DNA from 4 places in the Micromonospora sp. DT53 genome. Region 2 is predicted to be linked to each of the others. Evidence: riboswitches for the same ligand, from Rfam matches in the RefSeq annotation. Region 2 holds a riboswitch; each other region holds the start of a gene.

Region 1 (4,204 bases), on a different contig from region 2:
AGAGCGCCTTGATGCCGAGCCCGACCACCGCGTCCACAGGCGTTCCGGCGTCGCGGGCGGCCAACGCGAGGCCGACCACCCCACCCAGCGAGTGCCCGAGCACGACCAGCCGGTCGTCGGGGGCGAGGGCCTGCGCCATCCGCTGGGCGAAGCCCACAAAGGAGTACGACGGCAGCGGCGGCGCGAAGCCGTGGCCGGCGAGGTCCGGTGCCAGCCACCGACCGGGCCAGTGCTGCTCCAGCAGTGGCGCCCAGGGCAGCCACACGTCGCCGGTCGCCCCCATGCCGTGCAGCAGGAGCAGGACCGGCCCACGGCCGGCGTGACCACCCGATTCATCCACCACGGCCGCAGTCTCCCACGGTTAGCGGCCAGGTACGAGCGTCGTGCGCGGACCCGACCGACGAAGATCCACTGTAGAGTGCGGCGTCTGGACGGGCATTATCGTCACGGAGAGGAGCCCCGTGCTCAGAGGGTATCGATCAACACTGGTGGCGGCGGTGGCGCTCGTCGCGGTCGGCACCGCGCCGGCAGTGCCCGCGCTCGGCACACCGGCGAGCACGCCGGTACGCGTCGCGGGTGTCGCGGCGGCCGATCGCGTCCTGCGCGTCTACAACAACAACATCGAGAACCTGGTGGTGAACAACTCCGACGGGAGCTGCACCCGGATCTCCGGACCGGACCACCTGACCTCGATCCTGGTCGACGACGCCGGACGCACCGGCACCAGCGGTGTAGTGGCACCCGACATCCTCATCGTGCAGCAGGTGCGCGGCACCGGCCAGGCCGAGGCGTACGCCGATCAACTGTCGGCCAAGTTCGGTTACCCGGCGGGCACGTACGGGGCGATCGTGGCCTGGAGCGACCCGGAGCCGTGGGGCAGCACCCACAAGTGCAGCTCCCAGTCGCTCGGCGACCTGAAGAAGAAGCAGACCAACGGGATCATCTGGAACACCAGGACGCTCAGCCTCGCCGCCGGCGACATCTCCAAGTACTGGAGCGCGGGCTGGCTCAAGCCGGGCACCGCGTACGCCGACGGGGCCGGGTGCACGCTGTACAAGCCGCCGAACAGCGACCCGGACAGCACCGACTACTACAAGTGGAAGCGGACCAGCGCCATCGCGGCCCGATTCACCATCAAGGCGACCGGCACCAGCGTGTTCGCGGCGACCATGCACCTGCCGCAGGAGAACCGGCAGAACGCGTGCGCCGGCGACGGTGACCGGGGCATCGCCAACAGCGGCATCCACCTGGGTGCCGACGCGACGAGCCTGCTGAACGCCTCCACGATCCGGATCGTGGGCATCGACGCGAACCGCACGGGCATCGCGGCCAGCACGTTGAGCGGGTACGGCATGACCGGCTACGGCTCGGCGGCCACCAGCGGTTCCAGCAAGATCGACTATCTGTTCGTGAAGGGCGGAGTGCGGCCGTCCAGCATCGGCCACACGGTCAGCGGGACGAAGTCGAACCACCTCGCGCTGTACGGCTTCATCGACTACTGAGCGGGATACGAAGACGCCGCGGGCGCCGGCCCCTAGTGGGGGCCGGCGCCCGCGGCGTTTCCACACACCTGGGTCAGGCGGAGTAGCCCCGGCTGGTGATCCAGTTGGCCAGGTCGATCGTGGTGACCCAGTACGACGGGTCGGCCGGGTTCGCCGAGTCGGCGATCCGCACGGTGCGGCCGTTGTCCTTGTAACCCACGACGGCGATGTAGTGCCCGCCGCCGTAGGAGTGCCAGCCGCCGTCGGTGTCGGTGGCATCGCCGACGACGTTCGCCACCACGCCCCGGCCGTCGGTGATGGCCTTCACGACGTCGGCCTGGAGCCGGTCCATCTGTGCCGGGCTGGGCGCGCCGGGGAACATCCGGGTCCGGTACGGGGAGCCCTTCACCTCGGCGTTGAGCGCCCGGGTGGTGTCCTCGGCCGAGTTGGTGCCCATCTCGGTGGTGCCCAGCTCGGCGCCGAGCTCCTCCTGGGTGCGGTCGATGCCGGCGGCGCTGAGCGCGTTGCGGGTGGCCGCCGGACCGCAGTTGTAGTAGGTGTTCTGCGCCTCGTAGTCGTAGTCGAGCACCTTGGTCGCGGGCGGCTTCGGCCGCTCCGGCTTCCGGGTCAGGTCCGGGTTGCTGCTGGCCTTCGCGGCGGGTGACGCGGCGCTGGTGGCCGGGGCGGCCGTGCTCGGCGCGGTGCTGGCCGAGGGGGACGCGTCCCGAGCGTCGCCACGGGAGGCGGCGACGTCGCTGCGCATCTCGGCGACAGTGGTCGCGGTGCGCTGGCCGGCCGGGGCGTCGTCGGCCGTGGTGAGCAGGGCGCCGGTGGTGGTGGCGATCGCGAGGGCCGCGGCGGAGGCGGCGACGATCTGGTACGGACGCTCGGTGGCGAGGCGGCGGAGCTGACGCTGCAGGGTGTGCTTCACGGGGTCCTCCACGGGTCGAGGGGGAGAGCGGCACACCGGGGCCGGACCGGTATCCGGGCAGGCGCCAGCGCGCGGACCGTGGTCCGCGGATGGTGAACCGCTCAGGGGAACGCCCGGAGTGGCCGGGCGGGAAGGGCGATGACCCGGGGGTCAGCTCACCGTCACTGGACGAGTGAGCGGGCGCACCGCCGCGCCGTGGAGGCGAGGGAACAACCGAGGGGTGGAAAGGTGCTGCACGAGGAGTTGACTCCTTCCGACACCGCCTACCGGGTTAGCTGACGGATTCGGGCGGGAAGATCGCCCTACCGCGGGCCGTGGCTCGCGGATTCACCCCGGACTTACTGGTGGGTCCCCGGTTCGTTGATCACGATTGAGCGGGTCGATGCGGCGTCGCGTCTTGCGATCGGTTACCGCACCGGACGGGACGACACTACTGGCCACTCCGCGCCCTGCCAAGCCAGGTTCACCTGCGTAAACCCCAATTGGCGCGCCAATTTCTGCGCGTCTTGCCGATGACGTGACTCGATGGGACAACCGGTTACGGCGACGCCTGCGGGCGACAACCGGACAGGCCGTAAAGAACGCGACCACATTCGCGGGAACAATGGCGCCGATCGTGCCGGCCGTCCGATTCCGTGATCGGGTGACCGGCCTCACGTCACAGATCGGGCTCAACCCACCCGGGCCGGACGCCACCGTGCCACGACGGCGGGACGCAACGCCCCGGCCACCGTCCGGCGGGCGGGCACCGGGGTCGGGCACAACCGGGCCACCGCCGCGTACGCCTCCTCGGCGAGGATGCGAGCCGACTCGGCGGCCAACTCGGCGTCGCGCCAGGCGGCCCGCTCGCGGCCGGCGGCCACCTGGTAGTCGGCCAGCCGCGCGTCCCGGACCACCCGACTGATCAGCACCTCCTGCTCGACCGGGTGTCGTCGGGGATCCCAGCCGCGCCGGTGCCCGAACACGTCGCCGAGCTGGGCCATCGTCAGGTCGCCCCGCCAGTACGCCGTCATCGCCGTGCGGTGCAGATAGCGCTCCCGGGCCGCGTACTCGGCGGGGGTGTGCGGCGTCTGCGGAGTGGGCAGCGCCCCGGCGCCCGCGAAGCGACGCGCGGCGGTGTCCGCCTCGTCGTACCCGATCCAGGCCCGCTCCAGCTGCTCCTGAGCGGTCAGCCAGGTGGCGCGTCGCCGCCGGGCGGTCGTGGCCGCGCCGGCCGCGGCGACGGCCACCTCCTCGGCGTAGCGGCGCCTGTCGACGGCGTCGGCGGCGGCCACCTCCCGTGCGCTGGGCACGGCCGGGGGCCTGTCGTCCGTGGGCTGGTCCCGTTCGGGGCGGGCGGCCAGCACGGTGAGGAGGCCCAGGGTCAACAGGAACAGGGTGGACCAGATGGCGGCGGCCTGCGGCACCTCGGTCACGAACTGGTAGAAGACGACGGTCTCCATGGTCGGCACCTCGGGGAGAGAACAGCGCGATGGGAGCCGCGCCAACCAGCGGGCACGGAGGGCCACGGGTCGGCGGGGTAGGAAGCGGGTGGGTCGACAGGGCGCGGTGACGGGACGGTCGGCCCCGTGGCTCAGCGCCGGGGTGGGGCCCGGGAGGCCCGACCGCTCGCCGTGTCGACGACGGGCAGCCGGTCGGACTCGGCCGCGCGGATCGACAGCCCGCTCGCGGCGACGGTGCCCTGATCAGCGGGGAGCGTCGCCGGCGTGTCGACCGACCATGCTGGAGCCGACGCCTCGGCGGCCTCTGGCGGCATCGCCGGGCGCGCCGCACTGTGCGCCCCCACCTGTCG
Region 2 (4,204 bases):
CCGAGTCGATCATGCGGCTGTGCACTGGACGTCGCGGCTGAGGCGGGTCGGGCGCGGCTGCGGAACGGCGAGTGGGGCGGCGGCCGCCGACGGGGCGTGCGGGTCGAGCCAGACCCGGACGGCCGGCCGACCCGGCGCGAGGCCCGGAATGCCGGCGATGTGCTGCTCGCGGCGGGTGAGCATTGCCACGTCGACGGTGAACTCGAAGAGCCGCCAGTCGACCTGCGGCTCGGCGCGGGCGCTCTGCGCCAGTTGCGCCAGCCGGGCCGGATCGGTCACCGGACGGGCGCGCCCCGCCACGTACGCCTCGTCGTCGCTCTCCTCCGCAGGGAACGAGTGCAGCGCGTAACGGCCGTCACGTTCGAGGTCGCGGCGCTTGGGAGAGTCGATGATGAAGCAGAACAGCCCCTCGGCGGTGATCACCGGGGAGACCGGGTGGACGCGGGGCCCGCCGTCGGCGCGGACCGTGGCCAGATAGCCGAAGCCCGGCCCGTACTGCTGGAGGAGAACGCGGATCCCGTCGGCGAGTCGGGGCTCGTCGGCGGCGAATTCGGACCAGGAAGCCATGCGGGCATTCTATCGAACAAATGTACGAGCGGCGACCTCGACGCGCTGGTCACCGGCACCGAATCCGGCCACTTTCGGCAACGCGGCTATGGTGGTCCGATGCTGCTCTCCGACCGCGACCTGGTCTCCGAGATCAAGGCCGGCACGCTGGGCCTGGAGCCGTTCGAGCCCACCCTGGTCCAACCGTCCAGCATCGACGTGCGACTCGACCGGCTGTTCCGGGTCTTCAACAACCACCTCTACACCCACATCGATCCGGCCATGCAGCAGGACGACCTGACGTCGGTGGTCGAGGTCCCCGACGGCGAGCCGTTCGTGCTGCACCCGGGGGAGTTCGTGCTCGCCTCGACGCTGGAGGTCATCTCGCTGGGTGACCAGCTCGCCGGCCGACTGGAGGGCAAGAGCTCCCTGGGCCGGCTCGGGCTGCTCACGCACTCCACCGCCGGTTTCATCGACCCGGGCTTCTCCGGCCACGTGACGCTGGAACTCTCGAACGTGGCGAACCTGCCGATCACCCTGTGGCCAGGCATGAAGATCGGCCAGCTCTGCATCTTCCGGCTCTCCTCGCCAGCCGAGCACCCGTACGGCTCGGTGGTCTACGGCTCGCGCTACCAGGGCCAGCGGGGGCCGACGCCCAGCCGCGCCTGGCAGCACTGGCGCACCTGGCCAACCCGCTGAGGGTCACCCGCTGAGACCAGAACGACGAGGGCCCGCCGCGACCGGATCGCGACGGGCCCTCCGGTCACCCAGGGTCAGCCCGGGCGGCCGTAGCTGTGGATCGGGCCGTCGTCGACCTTCTTCATCTTGACCGGTTGACCGGCCTGCGAGGCGTGCACCACCCAGCCGCCGCCGACGTACATGCCGACGTGGTGGATGTCGCTGTAGTAGAAGACCAGGTCGCCGGGGCGCAGGTCGCCCTTGCTGACGTTCTTCGTGACGCGGCTCTGCGCGGCGGCGTTGTGCGGCAGGGACACGCCCGCCTTCGCCCAGGCGGCCAGCATCAGCCCGGAGCAGTCGTACGAGTTCGGACCCTCGGCGCCCCAGACGTAGGGCTTGCCGATCTGCGCGCAGGCGAACTTGACAGCGGTGCCCGCGGCGCCGCCGGGGTAGCTACCCGGGCAGGGTGCTGGGCGCAGCGGACCGCCACCACCGCTGCCGTACACCTTGAGGCGCAGCTTCTGTAGGCGGTCGATCTCGTCGTTGATCTGCTTCTTCTTCGCCGCCAGCTGGGCCTCGGTGCGGGTCAGCTGGGCCACCATCTCGTCCAGTGGCGCCTTCTGGGCGGCCAACTGGTCGCGCAGGTCGGCCACCTCACGTACGTCCTTCTGCTGGTTGTGCGCGAAGCGGTCGAGCATTTCCAGCTGGCCGACCACCTCGCTGGGCGACCGGCTGCCCAGCACCGCGTTGACTGTCGAGACGTTCTCGCCCTTGTACGCGCGTACGGCCAGGGCGCTGACCTTGTCCATCGCGGCGTCGACCTGACGCTCCAGCGGGGTGATCCGGGCGGCCAGCGCGTCGGCCTGCTTGCGCTTCGCGGCGAGGTCGGTGCGGGTGGCGTTGTGCCGTTCGATGACCGGTTCGAGCTTGTTCCAGTCGGCGTCGATCTGGCGCTCGATCTCGGCGACGGACGGGTCGGCGTGGGCCGCCGTGGCACTGCCGGTCAGGACGACGGCGATGCCGGCCAGCGCGGCGATAGCTGTGGTGAAGCGGGACCAGCGTGGGCGCGGCACGATCGACGCCGGGCCGGCTGATGCCGGCCGCTCGGACGACGGCCGCGGGGCATGGAGTGCCACCGGGGTTCCGTACTCCTTCTTCCTGACCGCCTACCGGGTTAGCTGACGGGTTCGGGCGGGAAGTCGGCGCCCTACCGCAGTGGCTGCGGATTCACCCCGAGGGACCTGGGTCCCCGGTTCGCTCGGAAACGACTCGGCGGTGTCGGTCCGTTACCGCCCAGGCTGGGCGGAGCTGCTGTCGGGCCGACGAATGACCAGAGTAGAGACGCTTGTTACCGATCCGCAACCCGTGCGGCCGTGACACTCCGTACCGATTGGACGAGGTCACCGACCGTGTGTGAAGAATTCTTTCCACATACTTCGATAGATGGAAAGGCATTGACGTGACCTCCCGGGCGGCGCGATGGTGACCTGACCTCACTCCGCGAGAATCTAGGGGGTTCGATGCATCATTCAACCCTGTCGACCGGCTGGCGGGCACTGCTCGCCGCCACCGTGGTCGCCGCCGCGACCACGGCGCCACTCTCCGCCGGCCCGGCCACCGCCGCGCCCACCACCGACCGCCAGCAGCAGTACGCCGCCGCGGCCAGCGAGTACGGCGTGCCGGCCGTCGTCCTGCTCGGCGTCTCCTACCTGGAGTCGCGCTGGGACACCAACGCCGGCACACCGAGCACCAGTGGCGGCTACGGCCCGATGCACCTGACCGACGCCCGACACGTGGCCGCCCTACCCGGGCGCGGTCACCACGACGCCGGTGCCGAGGACCCACGCGGCGACGACTCCCGTCCCGCCCGGGTGGCCGCGCCCCGGCCGGTCGAGGCCGCCGCGCCGTCCACCGCCGCGTTGCAGACCGTGGACGCCGCCGCCGCGCTGACCGGCGCCGCCCCCGAGGCACTGCGCACCGACGCGGGTCTCAACATCCGGGGTGGGGCGGCGCTGCTGGGCGCGTACCAACGGGATCTGAACGCGCCGGTCGGCGCGGACACCGACCCGGCGGCCTGGTACGGCGCGGTGGCACGCTACTCCGGCGCGGACAGCGCCGACGCCGCGGCGGCCTTCGCCGACGAGGTCTTCACCACCATCGGCGCGGGCGAGTCCCGGGTGACCGACGACGGCCAGCGGATCACCCTGCCGGCCCGCACGGTGCGGCCCGAGCGTTCCTGGCTGGACCGGCTGGGCCTACGCCGGCTGGCCCGCCCGGACGGGGTGGAGTGCCCGCGCACCATCTCCTGCGAGTGGATCCCGGCGCCCTACGAGGCGTTCGGCGACGGGGACTACGGCAACCACGACCTCTCCGACCGGCCCGCGCGGCAGAAGATCGAGTACATCGTCATCCACGACACCGAGGCGAGTTGGGCGACGACCCTGCAACTCGTCCAGGATCCGACCTACGTGAGCTGGCACTACTCGCTGCGCTCGGTCGACGGACACATCGCCCAGCACGTGCGGACCAAGGACGTCGGCTGGCACGCCGGCAACTGGTACGTCAACGCCAAGTCGATCGGGCTGGAACACGAGGGCTTCGCGGCGCAGGGCACCTGGTACACCGAGGCGATGTACCGGACCTCGGCGAAGCTGGTCCGGCATCTGGCGCTGCGGCTGGGCATCCCCCTGGACCGCCAGCACATCATCGGCCACGACAACGTGCCCGGCACCATCGCCTCGACCGTGCGGGGGATGCACTGGGATCCGGGGCCGTACTGGGACTGGACGCACTACTTCGACCTGCTGCACGCACCTCGACTGGACACCGGCACCCCGGCCACCGGGCTGGTCCGGATCGACCCGGACTACGCCACCAACCAGCCGGCGTTCACCGGCTGCGTCACCGTGGGCGTGCCGTGCGCGCCCCGCGGCTCCTCGGCGGTGGTGCTGCGCGGCGCACCGTCCGCCGACGCGCCGCT
Region 3 (4,204 bases), on a different contig from region 2:
GGCCGCCCGCGCGGCGGCCCGGGAGCGCCCGGAGGACTACCGGGAGTACGCGCACGTGGTGGTGGACGAGGCGCAGGACGTTTCGCCGATGCAGTGGCGGATGATCGGTCGACGTGGCCGACTGGCCTCCTGGACCGTGGTGGGCGACCCTGCGCAGACCGCGTGGACCGGCGACCCGGAGGAGCTGACCCGAGCCCGCGACCAGGCGCTGGGCCGGCGTAAGCGGCACGATTTCACGCTCACCACGAACTACCGCAACTCGGCGGAGATCTTCGCGGTGGCGGCGGCGGAGATCCGCCGGCTCTACCCCGACCTTCCGCTGCCGACCGCCGTCCGCTCCACCGGGGTCGAACCGGTCGAGCTGGTGGTGCCCGCCACGGGCCTGGAGACCGCGACCGTGGAGGCCGCCACCGGCCTGCTGGCCGAGGTGGAGGGCACGGTCGGGGTGATCACGCCGGTCCCCCGCCGCGACGAGGTCGCCGGCTGGCTCGGCGCGCTCGGCGCGCCGAGGTTGCAGGTGGTGACCAGCCTGGAGGCCAAGGGCATGGAGTACGACGGGGTGGTGCTGGTCGCCCCGAGCGAGATCCGGGCGGATCCGGGTGCCGGGGTACGCACCCTGTACGTGGCGCTCTCCCGGGCCACCCAGCGGCTCACCACCATCGACCCGACCGGCTGAACTGCGCGGACTGCCGTCGGTGGGAGACGCCGCACGTACACTTGCACACATAGCGATGTGAGCATACATTTGACCGGGTCCCGGCCAGCGGCGGAAGGTGGTTCTCGTGGGCGCAGGTCATGACCACCACCACGGGTCCGTCGCCAATGCCGCGCACCAGCACCGGGGTCGACTCTGGGCGGCATTCGGGCTGCTCGCCACCCTGATGGTGGTCGAGGCGGTGGTCGCCCTGCACACCGGCTCACTCGCCCTGCTCTCCGACGCCGGGCACATGTTCACCGACGTGCTCGGCATCGGGATGGCACTCGCCGCGATCACGGCGACCCGGCGGGCCACCGGCGACCCGCAGCGCACCTTCGGGCTCTACCGACTCGAGGTGCTCGCCGCACTCGCCAACGCCGTCCTGCTCTCCGGCGTCGCGATCTACGTGGTGATCGAGGCGATCCGCCGTTTCGGCGATCCACACCAGGTCATCGCCGGCCCGATGCTCGCGGTCGCCGTGCTCGGCCTGCTCGCGAACATCGCCGCCTTCGCCCTGCTGCGCGCCGGGGCCCGAGAGAGCATCAACCTCCAGGGCGCCTACCTGGAGGTGCTCGGCGACCTGCTCGGCTCGGTCGGCGTCATCGGCGCGGCGCTGCTCATCACCGTCACCGACTGGTGGTGGGCCGACCCCCTGGTCGCGGTCGCCATCGGCGTGTTCATCCTGCCGCGCACCTGGCGGCTGGCCCGCGCCGCCATCCGCATCCTGGTGCAGGCCGCCCCGGAGCACCTCCAGGTGACAGCCGTGCACGACCGGCTGGCCGCGGTCCCCGGTGTCGTCGAGGTGCACGACCTGCACGTCTGGACGCTCACCTCCGGCATGGAGGTGGCCTCCGCACACCTGACCATGGCAGCTGGCGCGGAGGTCGGCGCGGTGCTCACCGCGGCGCGTACGGCCCTGCACGACGACTTCCGCATCGAGCACGCGACCTTGCAGATCGAGCCCGGCGCCGCCTCCGGAGCGTGTGGATCCATCGAGTGGTGACGGGGCTTTCGGCGCATTACCCCGCTTTGCCGTACTTCTTGGTGCTGACGCACGCACCGTCCGTCACATTGGCTGCAGCGGCCCCATCGGCACCGGTAGGCTCAGTCCCGGCCTCCACCAGGCGGCGCCTCCCGGCGCCGGTGGTGGTCGCCGCCTAATCGCCCAGCCGGGCGAACCGGGGAACCATGTTTCTGGGGTGCATCCGCGTCAGCGGTAGGGATCTTCCGTCCCGAACCCGTCAGCTAACCCGGTCGGCGGCTGACGGAAGGACATGCGCAGTGGCACCAGCACGACCACCCGCCGCCCGACTGGCGGCCCTGATCGTCGCGATGTTCGCCCTCGGCGTCGCGCTTCCGGCCGGCACCGCCTCGGCCGCTCCCCCGACCGGCCAGCGAGCCGCCGCACCCGACTCCGACGAGGAGGGCGGCACCCCGGCGTTGCGCGCCCAACTCGAGGCGGCCAGCAAGGGCTACCTGGACGCGAAGCGCGCCCTGGACACCTCCGTGCAACGGCAACAGCAGCTCGCCACCCAGCTGAAGACCATCGAGGTCGAGATCGACCAGCGCAGCGGCAAGGTCGGCGAGATCGCCGGAGTGGCGTACCGCACCGGCCGGCTCGGCGCGATGTCGGCGCTGCTCAACAGCAACACCCCGGAAGGCTTCATGGACCGGGCCGCCGCGCTGGACGCGGTCGCCGCCAACGAGGACAGGGTGCTGCGCGACCTGCTGAAGAGCAAGGACCAGTCCAACCGCACCCGGGGCGCCCTGGACGGCGAGATCACCGAACAACGCAAGCAGGTCGCGGTGATGGCCAAGCGCAAGGAACAGGCCGAACGGGCCCTGACCGTGGCCACCACACCCAAGCCGCAGACCACCGCGGACACCGACTCCAACCGGGGCACCTCCACCGCCAACGCGAAGGCCGCGCCGCGCAACTCCGACGGCTCCTGGCCCTCCGAGTCCTGCAGCGTCAACGACCCCACGCCGGCAAGCGGCTGCATCACCCCGCGCACCCTGCACGCGCTCAACCAGGCCAAGGCCGCGGGCTTCACCCGGTACGTCTCGTGCCACCGCCCCAGCGGCTCCGGCGAACACCCGAAGGGCCGAGCCTGCGACTTCGCGGCACAGAAGGGCGGCTTCGGCGGAGCAGCCACCGGCGGCGACAAGACGTACGGCAACAACCTGGCCGCGTACTTCATCCGCAACGCGGACCGGCTCGCCGTGCTCTACGTGATCTGGTACAGGCAGATCTGGCTGCCCAGCAGCGGGTGGAAGTCGTACAGCGGGGCGCACGGCACCCCGTCGACCGACCACACCAACCACGTACACCTGTCGGTCTACTGACCCACGCTTTCGTGCTGCCGGTGCGTCATCGTCGATGGCTCACCGGCAGCGCGTGCGTCTGGGCCGGCACTACGTCGCCGGGCGTACCCGTGATGTCGTCGCTCGTCGGACGACCCGGCCGGGGCCGGCGGGCAGCATCGCGGTATGCCTCGGATCCGACCCACCACCCGCAAGGCGCTGCTCACCCTGCACCTCGTCACCGCGCTCGGCTGGCTGGGCGCCGACCTGGTGCTGCTCACCCTCGGCATCGCCGTGCAGCGGGGCACCGACCCGGGAGTGGCCTATCCGGTCATGGCCCTGGTCGGCACGGTGCTGTTCGCGCCGCTGAGCGTCCTGGTCTGGCTGATCGGAGTCGCCAGCTCGCTGCTCACCCCGTGGGGCCTGCTGCGCCACCGTTGGGTGCTGGTCAAGCTCGTGCTCACCACGGTGATGGTCGGGCTGGTGCTGTTTCTGCTCCTGCCGAACCTGCGCCACGCCGGAGCGGTCGGCGCCGCCCTACCCACCCGGGATCGCGCCGACCTGGTCATCGCGCCGGCGGTGTCGACCACCCTGATGATCATCGCGACGGTGCTGTCCACCTACAAGCCGTGGGGCCGCCGCCGCCCCACCCCCACCCGAGATCGCGTCGCAACCACAACCTAGCGCCCGCGATCTTGCACTTGCCGTCCCGGCAGATGGGGCATCCTCGCTGACGTCGACAACTGAAACCGCGAGATCGGCGGGCCGGGTCGGGGCGAATCAGACCGGGGGTGGCGGATTGTTGGTGCGGTCCAGGGCGGCGCCCAGGCGGGTGGCCAGGGCCAGGTGAGCGGCTTGGGCCTGGCGGAACGCGTAGCGGAACAGCGGCTTCGGCGCGGTCAGGGTGATCTCGACGTCGATGCGGACCAGGCCGTCCGGCTCGGCGCGCAGTCGGGTGTGGTTGCGCACCGTGGTGGCGGGCCACTGGCGAGCCACCATGACGATCTCGTCGGCCTCGCTGATCAGCACATCCGCGTGGTACGTCGTCCGGAAGCGCAGCGGGCCGGCCGCCAACCGGTCGTTGATCGTGTAGCTGGCCTGGGCTCCGGGTCGGGGTGGCACCCGGCGGACCCGGACGATCAGCGGGTGCAGCTCACCCTGCCGGGTCAGGTCGCTGAGCAGCGCCGCCGCCTCGGCGGGCGA
Region 4 (4,204 bases), 500 kb from region 2:
GCATCTCCCACGATGGCCCTCCGTATGCCGCCGCACAGTCAGGCACCGGCGACGCCACGACATGGCGTCGTTCCCGGCCGACCGGGCCGAGCACTGACCGTCCGTGATCAAGCGGTCATCAGGCAGCGATCCGTGCCGCCGTCCGTCGCGTTTCCACCGAAACGGTGAACCGCCCGGCCCGCTGACCCGTACCCCGCACCGGATCGTTGGGAGTCCCGCCTTGGCCGCCGACCACACGCACCCCGCTCCGTCCGCCCCTCCACGGGTGCGACGGATCCTCGTGCTGACGGTGGTACCCCTCTTCGTCGCCACCGTGCTGGCCGCGGCGCTGCTCTGGCCGCGCGGCGGGTCACCGCAGACCGATGGCGGTGCGGACGTGCCGCGCCACCCCGGCACGGTCACCCGGGTGGTGAGCGAACCGTGCCCGCCGGTGCCGTCGGTCCCCGAGGGCACACCGAGGATCGGCGACGGGCGGTGCGGCACTGTCGACGTGCGGGTGGACGACGGGCCGACCGCCGGCCAGCAGGTCCGGACACCGGTGCCCGACGGACCCGGCGCACCCCGGGTCGAGGTCGGCGACGAGGTCATCCTGGTCGAGCTGGCCGACCCGACCGATCCCACCACCAGCAACTGGAACATCGCCGAGCACCAACGCGGCACCCCGATGGTGTGGCTGGCGGTGGTCTTCGCGGCCGCGATCGTCGCCTTCGGTAGGTGGCGAGGTCTGGCCGCGCTCGCCGGGCTGGCCGCCAGCTTCGCCATCCTGCTCACCTTCGTGCTGCCCGGCATCGGCGCCGGCAGGTCGCCACTGCTGGTGGCGGTGGTCGGCGCGGCCCTGATCATGTTCGTGGTGCTCTATCTGACCCACGGGGTCACCGCACAGACCTCGGTCGCGGTACTCGGCACCCTGGGCAGCCTGGTGCTGACCGGCGTACTGGCCACGATCGCCACGGCCGCGACCCACCTCACCGGCTTCGGCAGCGAGGACGCCACCACCCTGTCGATGTTCCAGGGGGACGTGGACCTGCACGGTCTGCTGCTCGCCGGAATCATCATCGGATCGCTCGGCGTACTCGACGACGTGACGGTCACCCAGGCTGCCACCGTCACCGAGCTGGCGAACGCCAACCCCGGCCTGACCCGGTTGCAGCTCTACCGTGCGGCCACCCGGGTCGGCCGCGCGCACATCGCCTCCACCGTCAACACCATCGTGCTGGCGTACGCGGGCGCGTCGCTGCCCCTGCTGCTCCTGCTCACCGCCGACTCGCGGCCGATCGGGCAGATCCTCACCAGCGAGTTCCTCGCGCAGGAGATCGTCCGCAGCGCGGTCGCCACCCTCGGTCTGATCGCCGCGGTGCCGCTGACCACCGGGCTGGCCGCGGTGGTGACCGCCGCCGGGCGCCCCGATGCCACACCGTCCACCGACGCTCCCGCGTCCCGGCCCCAGTCGGACCGCACGGAGGCACTGGCCGCACTCATCTCGCCGCTAACGGTCGGCTCCGACGAGCCGAACCGGAAGCGGGCCACACCCCCATCCGAGGCCACCGACAGGTGGCCGGAGTCGAACAGGAGCACGGATACGGCATGGTGACACTCCTCAGCGTGACCAGATCGGGCATCCACCCTGAGAACCACGTCACTGGTCACTCAACGCTATGGCGAAATGACGCTTTTGGTCGGCATCCAGGCGTAGCTCACCCGGTCGACTCTCGGGTAACCTCGCTGCCGGTTACCGATGAAGGCGCGAAGCGGCGCCTGCGGTGCCACCGCCCAATCGCCAACCGGCGAGCCGGGGACCCAGGTACCTGGGGTGAATCCGCGTCAGCGGTAGGGGCCACTTCCGCCCCGAACCCGTCAGCTAACCCGGTCGGCGGTCGACGGAAGGGAACATTGTGACGGCACCCCTACGCCGCTGGTTGACTCCCGTGGCGGCCGTGATCGCCGCACTGACCGTGCTCGCCGGGCCGCTCCCGGCGCACGCCGCCCCGACGAACCCCACACCGTCCGGGCACGAGGAGGACGGCGAGCCCAAGCTGCTCAACGACGTCATCGAGCAGGCCAACCGCGACTACTCCGCCGCGAAGTCCAAGCTGGACAAATCCAAGAAGCGGCAGGGCGAGTTGGCGGCGGAGGTCGACCGGGCCAAGGCCGACCTGGACGCGTTGGCCCCGCAGGTCGGGCAGATCGCCGCCCAGGCGTACCGGACCGGCCGGATCGGTGCGGTCGCGTTGCTGCTGGAGAGCGATGCGCCCGACTCGTTCGTCCAGCGCGCCGGGATGCTCGACGAGATGAACATGGTCAACGAGAAGAAGCTCTCCGAGGTCAACGAGGTGAAGGCCCGCGCCGAGCAGGCCAAGCTGGCCCTCGACACCGAGGTCCGCGAGCAGCAGAAGCAGACCGCCGTGATGGCGAAGCGCAAGAGCGAGGCCGACAAGGCGCTCTCCCTCGTCGGCGGCAAGGGTTTCACCGGCGGCCTGGTGGACGCCACCTCCAAGGTCGCGAAGATCGGCCCGGGTCGCACCGCCGACGGTGACTGGAAGCCCCAGTCGTGCAGCGAGAAGGACCCCACCACGTCCGGCTGCATCACGCCGCGCACGCTGCACGCGTACAAGGAGGTCAAGGCGGCCGGCTTCAACCGGTTCGTCGGCTGCTACCGCCCCGGCGGGCCGTGGGAGCACCCGAAGGGCCGCGCCTGCGACTGGTCGTTGCAGAAGAGCGGCTTCTCTCCGTGGCACAACAACGACACCCGGACGTACGGCAACAACGTCGCCGCGTTCCTCATCCGTAACGCCGACCGTCTCGGCATCTACTACGTGATCTGGAACCGGCAGATCTGGTTCCCGGCCACCGGCTGGAGCTCGTACAGCGGACCGTCGAACCACACCGACCACGTCCACATGTCTTTGCTCTGACCCGCACGATCCCCGGTCGAGGGCCGTTCCGCGCGTGACGCGGAGCGGCCCTCGTCGCGTCAGACGGTGGCCGGGGTGGCCGGGTCGGTCGACCTGGCCGGGGCGTCCAGCGTCGCGAAGCCAGCCGGCAAGGCGGCCACCGGGCGCACCACTCCGGCGGCCAGCCGGTAGGACACCCCCACCACCGCGCACCGCCCCCGGGCCACCTCTTCGGCAAGCACGGGGGACTGCCCGAGCAACGTCTCGACGGTCTGTGCGATGTGGATGTCGACGATGCCGTCGATGTCGTCAACGCCCTCGGCCTCGGCCCGCCGCAGGCTGGGCAGCACGGCGTCGACCACCGCGCGCAGATGGCCACTCGGCGCGGTGCCGGTCGCGGCGGACTCACGGGCGGCCTGCACCGCACCGCACGAGTCGTGGCCGAGCACCACCACCAGCGGAGTGCCGAGCACGGTCACCGCGTACTCGACGCTGCCGAGCACTTCGGGGCCGGCGGTGTGCCCGGCGGTGCGGACCACGAAGAGGTCGCCCAGCCCGCGGTCGAAGATGATCTCGGCGGCCAGCCGGGAGTCGGAGCAGCCGACGATCACCGCGAACGGGTGTTGCCCGTCGGCCACGGCGGCCCGGTGCCCGGCATCCTGGTTGGGGTGGCGTGGGGCGCCACCGACGAAGCGCAGGTTGCCGGCGACCAGCTCGGCGTACGCCCGGGTCGGCTCGCTGAGCGCGGACGCCCGGTCGGTGGTCCGCTGCGCACCCGGCTGACCGCCGACGCTCCCGGTATGACTCATCCCGCACCTCGTCTCGACGCATCTGACCTGGTCAAGCTGGCTTTCCGCCGGACGGGTGGCGGGCGCTGGCTCGTGCTCCACCGTCACACGCACCGTAAGATGCGTCAAGGTATGCGTGATTTAGATTTCATACGTTGACCCCGGTCGCCCCCTGGGCCACCCTCACGGTGCAGGGCGGGCAAGACTCTCGCGAGGGCGGGCGGACATCGGAGAAAGGCGGGCACGATGGCGAGCACGGTGACGGGCGACACCGACGGCGGGCGGAACTGGACGTTCCTCACCAATCACGGGCACGTCCTGCTGGCCATCGCCCGCGATCCGACCGCCCGGCTGCGTGACGTCGCGGCCGAGGTCGGCGTGACCGAACGGGCCGCCCAGGCGATCGTGGCCGACCTGGAAGCGGGCGGTTACCTGCACCGCACCCGGGTCGGGCGACGCAACGAATACACCCTCAACCCGGCCGGCCGCTTCCGACACCCCGCCGAGGCCGACCGGCAGGTCGGC

Evidence for each region. Region 2 has a riboswitch for cyclic di-AMP ahead of ACLQ3B_RS10125 (NlpC/P60 family protein). Riboswitches for the same ligand answer to the same signal wherever they lie in the genome.
Region 1: another riboswitch for cyclic di-AMP. It lies ahead of ACLQ3B_RS29360 (C39 family peptidase); the one in region 2 lies ahead of ACLQ3B_RS10125 (NlpC/P60 family protein).
Region 3: another riboswitch for cyclic di-AMP. It lies ahead of ACLQ3B_RS01175 (coiled-coil domain-containing protein); the one in region 2 lies ahead of ACLQ3B_RS10125 (NlpC/P60 family protein).
Region 4: another riboswitch for cyclic di-AMP. It lies ahead of ACLQ3B_RS07770 (coiled-coil domain-containing protein); the one in region 2 lies ahead of ACLQ3B_RS10125 (NlpC/P60 family protein).

Annotation. Positions count from the first base shown of each region.
Region 1 is NZ_JBNCKM010000011.1:194,518-198,721, reverse strand. Features, by position in the region: gene ACLQ3B_RS29370 (alpha/beta fold hydrolase) at 1-343, opposite strand, end outside; gene ACLQ3B_RS29365 (hypothetical protein) at 462-1,502, shown strand; gene ACLQ3B_RS29360 (C39 family peptidase) at 1,576-2,424, opposite strand; cyclic di-AMP (ydaO/yuaA leader) riboswitch at 2,658-2,799, opposite strand; gene ACLQ3B_RS29355 (hypothetical protein) at 3,084-3,854, opposite strand; gene ACLQ3B_RS29350 (hypothetical protein) at 3,986-4,204, opposite strand, start outside.
Region 2 is NZ_JBNCKM010000002.1:918,006-922,209, forward strand. Features, by position in the region: gene ACLQ3B_RS10115 (pyridoxamine 5'-phosphate oxidase family protein) at 10-567, opposite strand; gene dcd (dCTP deaminase) at 667-1,245, shown strand; gene ACLQ3B_RS10125 (NlpC/P60 family protein) at 1,320-2,360, opposite strand; cyclic di-AMP (ydaO/yuaA leader) riboswitch at 2,374-2,509, opposite strand; gene ACLQ3B_RS10130 (N-acetylmuramoyl-L-alanine amidase) at 2,745-4,204, shown strand, end outside.
Region 3 is NZ_JBNCKM010000001.1:226,017-230,220, reverse strand. Features, by position in the region: gene ACLQ3B_RS01185 (HelD family protein) at 1-676, shown strand, start outside; gene ACLQ3B_RS01180 (cation diffusion facilitator family transporter) at 783-1,700, shown strand; cyclic di-AMP (ydaO/yuaA leader) riboswitch at 1,842-1,973, shown strand; gene ACLQ3B_RS01175 (coiled-coil domain-containing protein) at 1,979-3,043, shown strand; gene ACLQ3B_RS01170 (hypothetical protein) at 3,188-3,685, shown strand; gene ACLQ3B_RS01165 (SRPBCC family protein) at 3,782-4,204, opposite strand, start outside.
Region 4 is NZ_JBNCKM010000002.1:413,567-417,770, forward strand. Features, by position in the region: gene ACLQ3B_RS07765 (YibE/F family protein) at 221-1,591, shown strand; cyclic di-AMP (ydaO/yuaA leader) riboswitch at 1,758-1,888, shown strand; gene ACLQ3B_RS07770 (coiled-coil domain-containing protein) at 1,893-2,912, shown strand; gene ACLQ3B_RS07775 (carbonic anhydrase) at 2,972-3,700, opposite strand; gene ACLQ3B_RS07780 (helix-turn-helix transcriptional regulator) at 3,926-4,204, shown strand, end outside.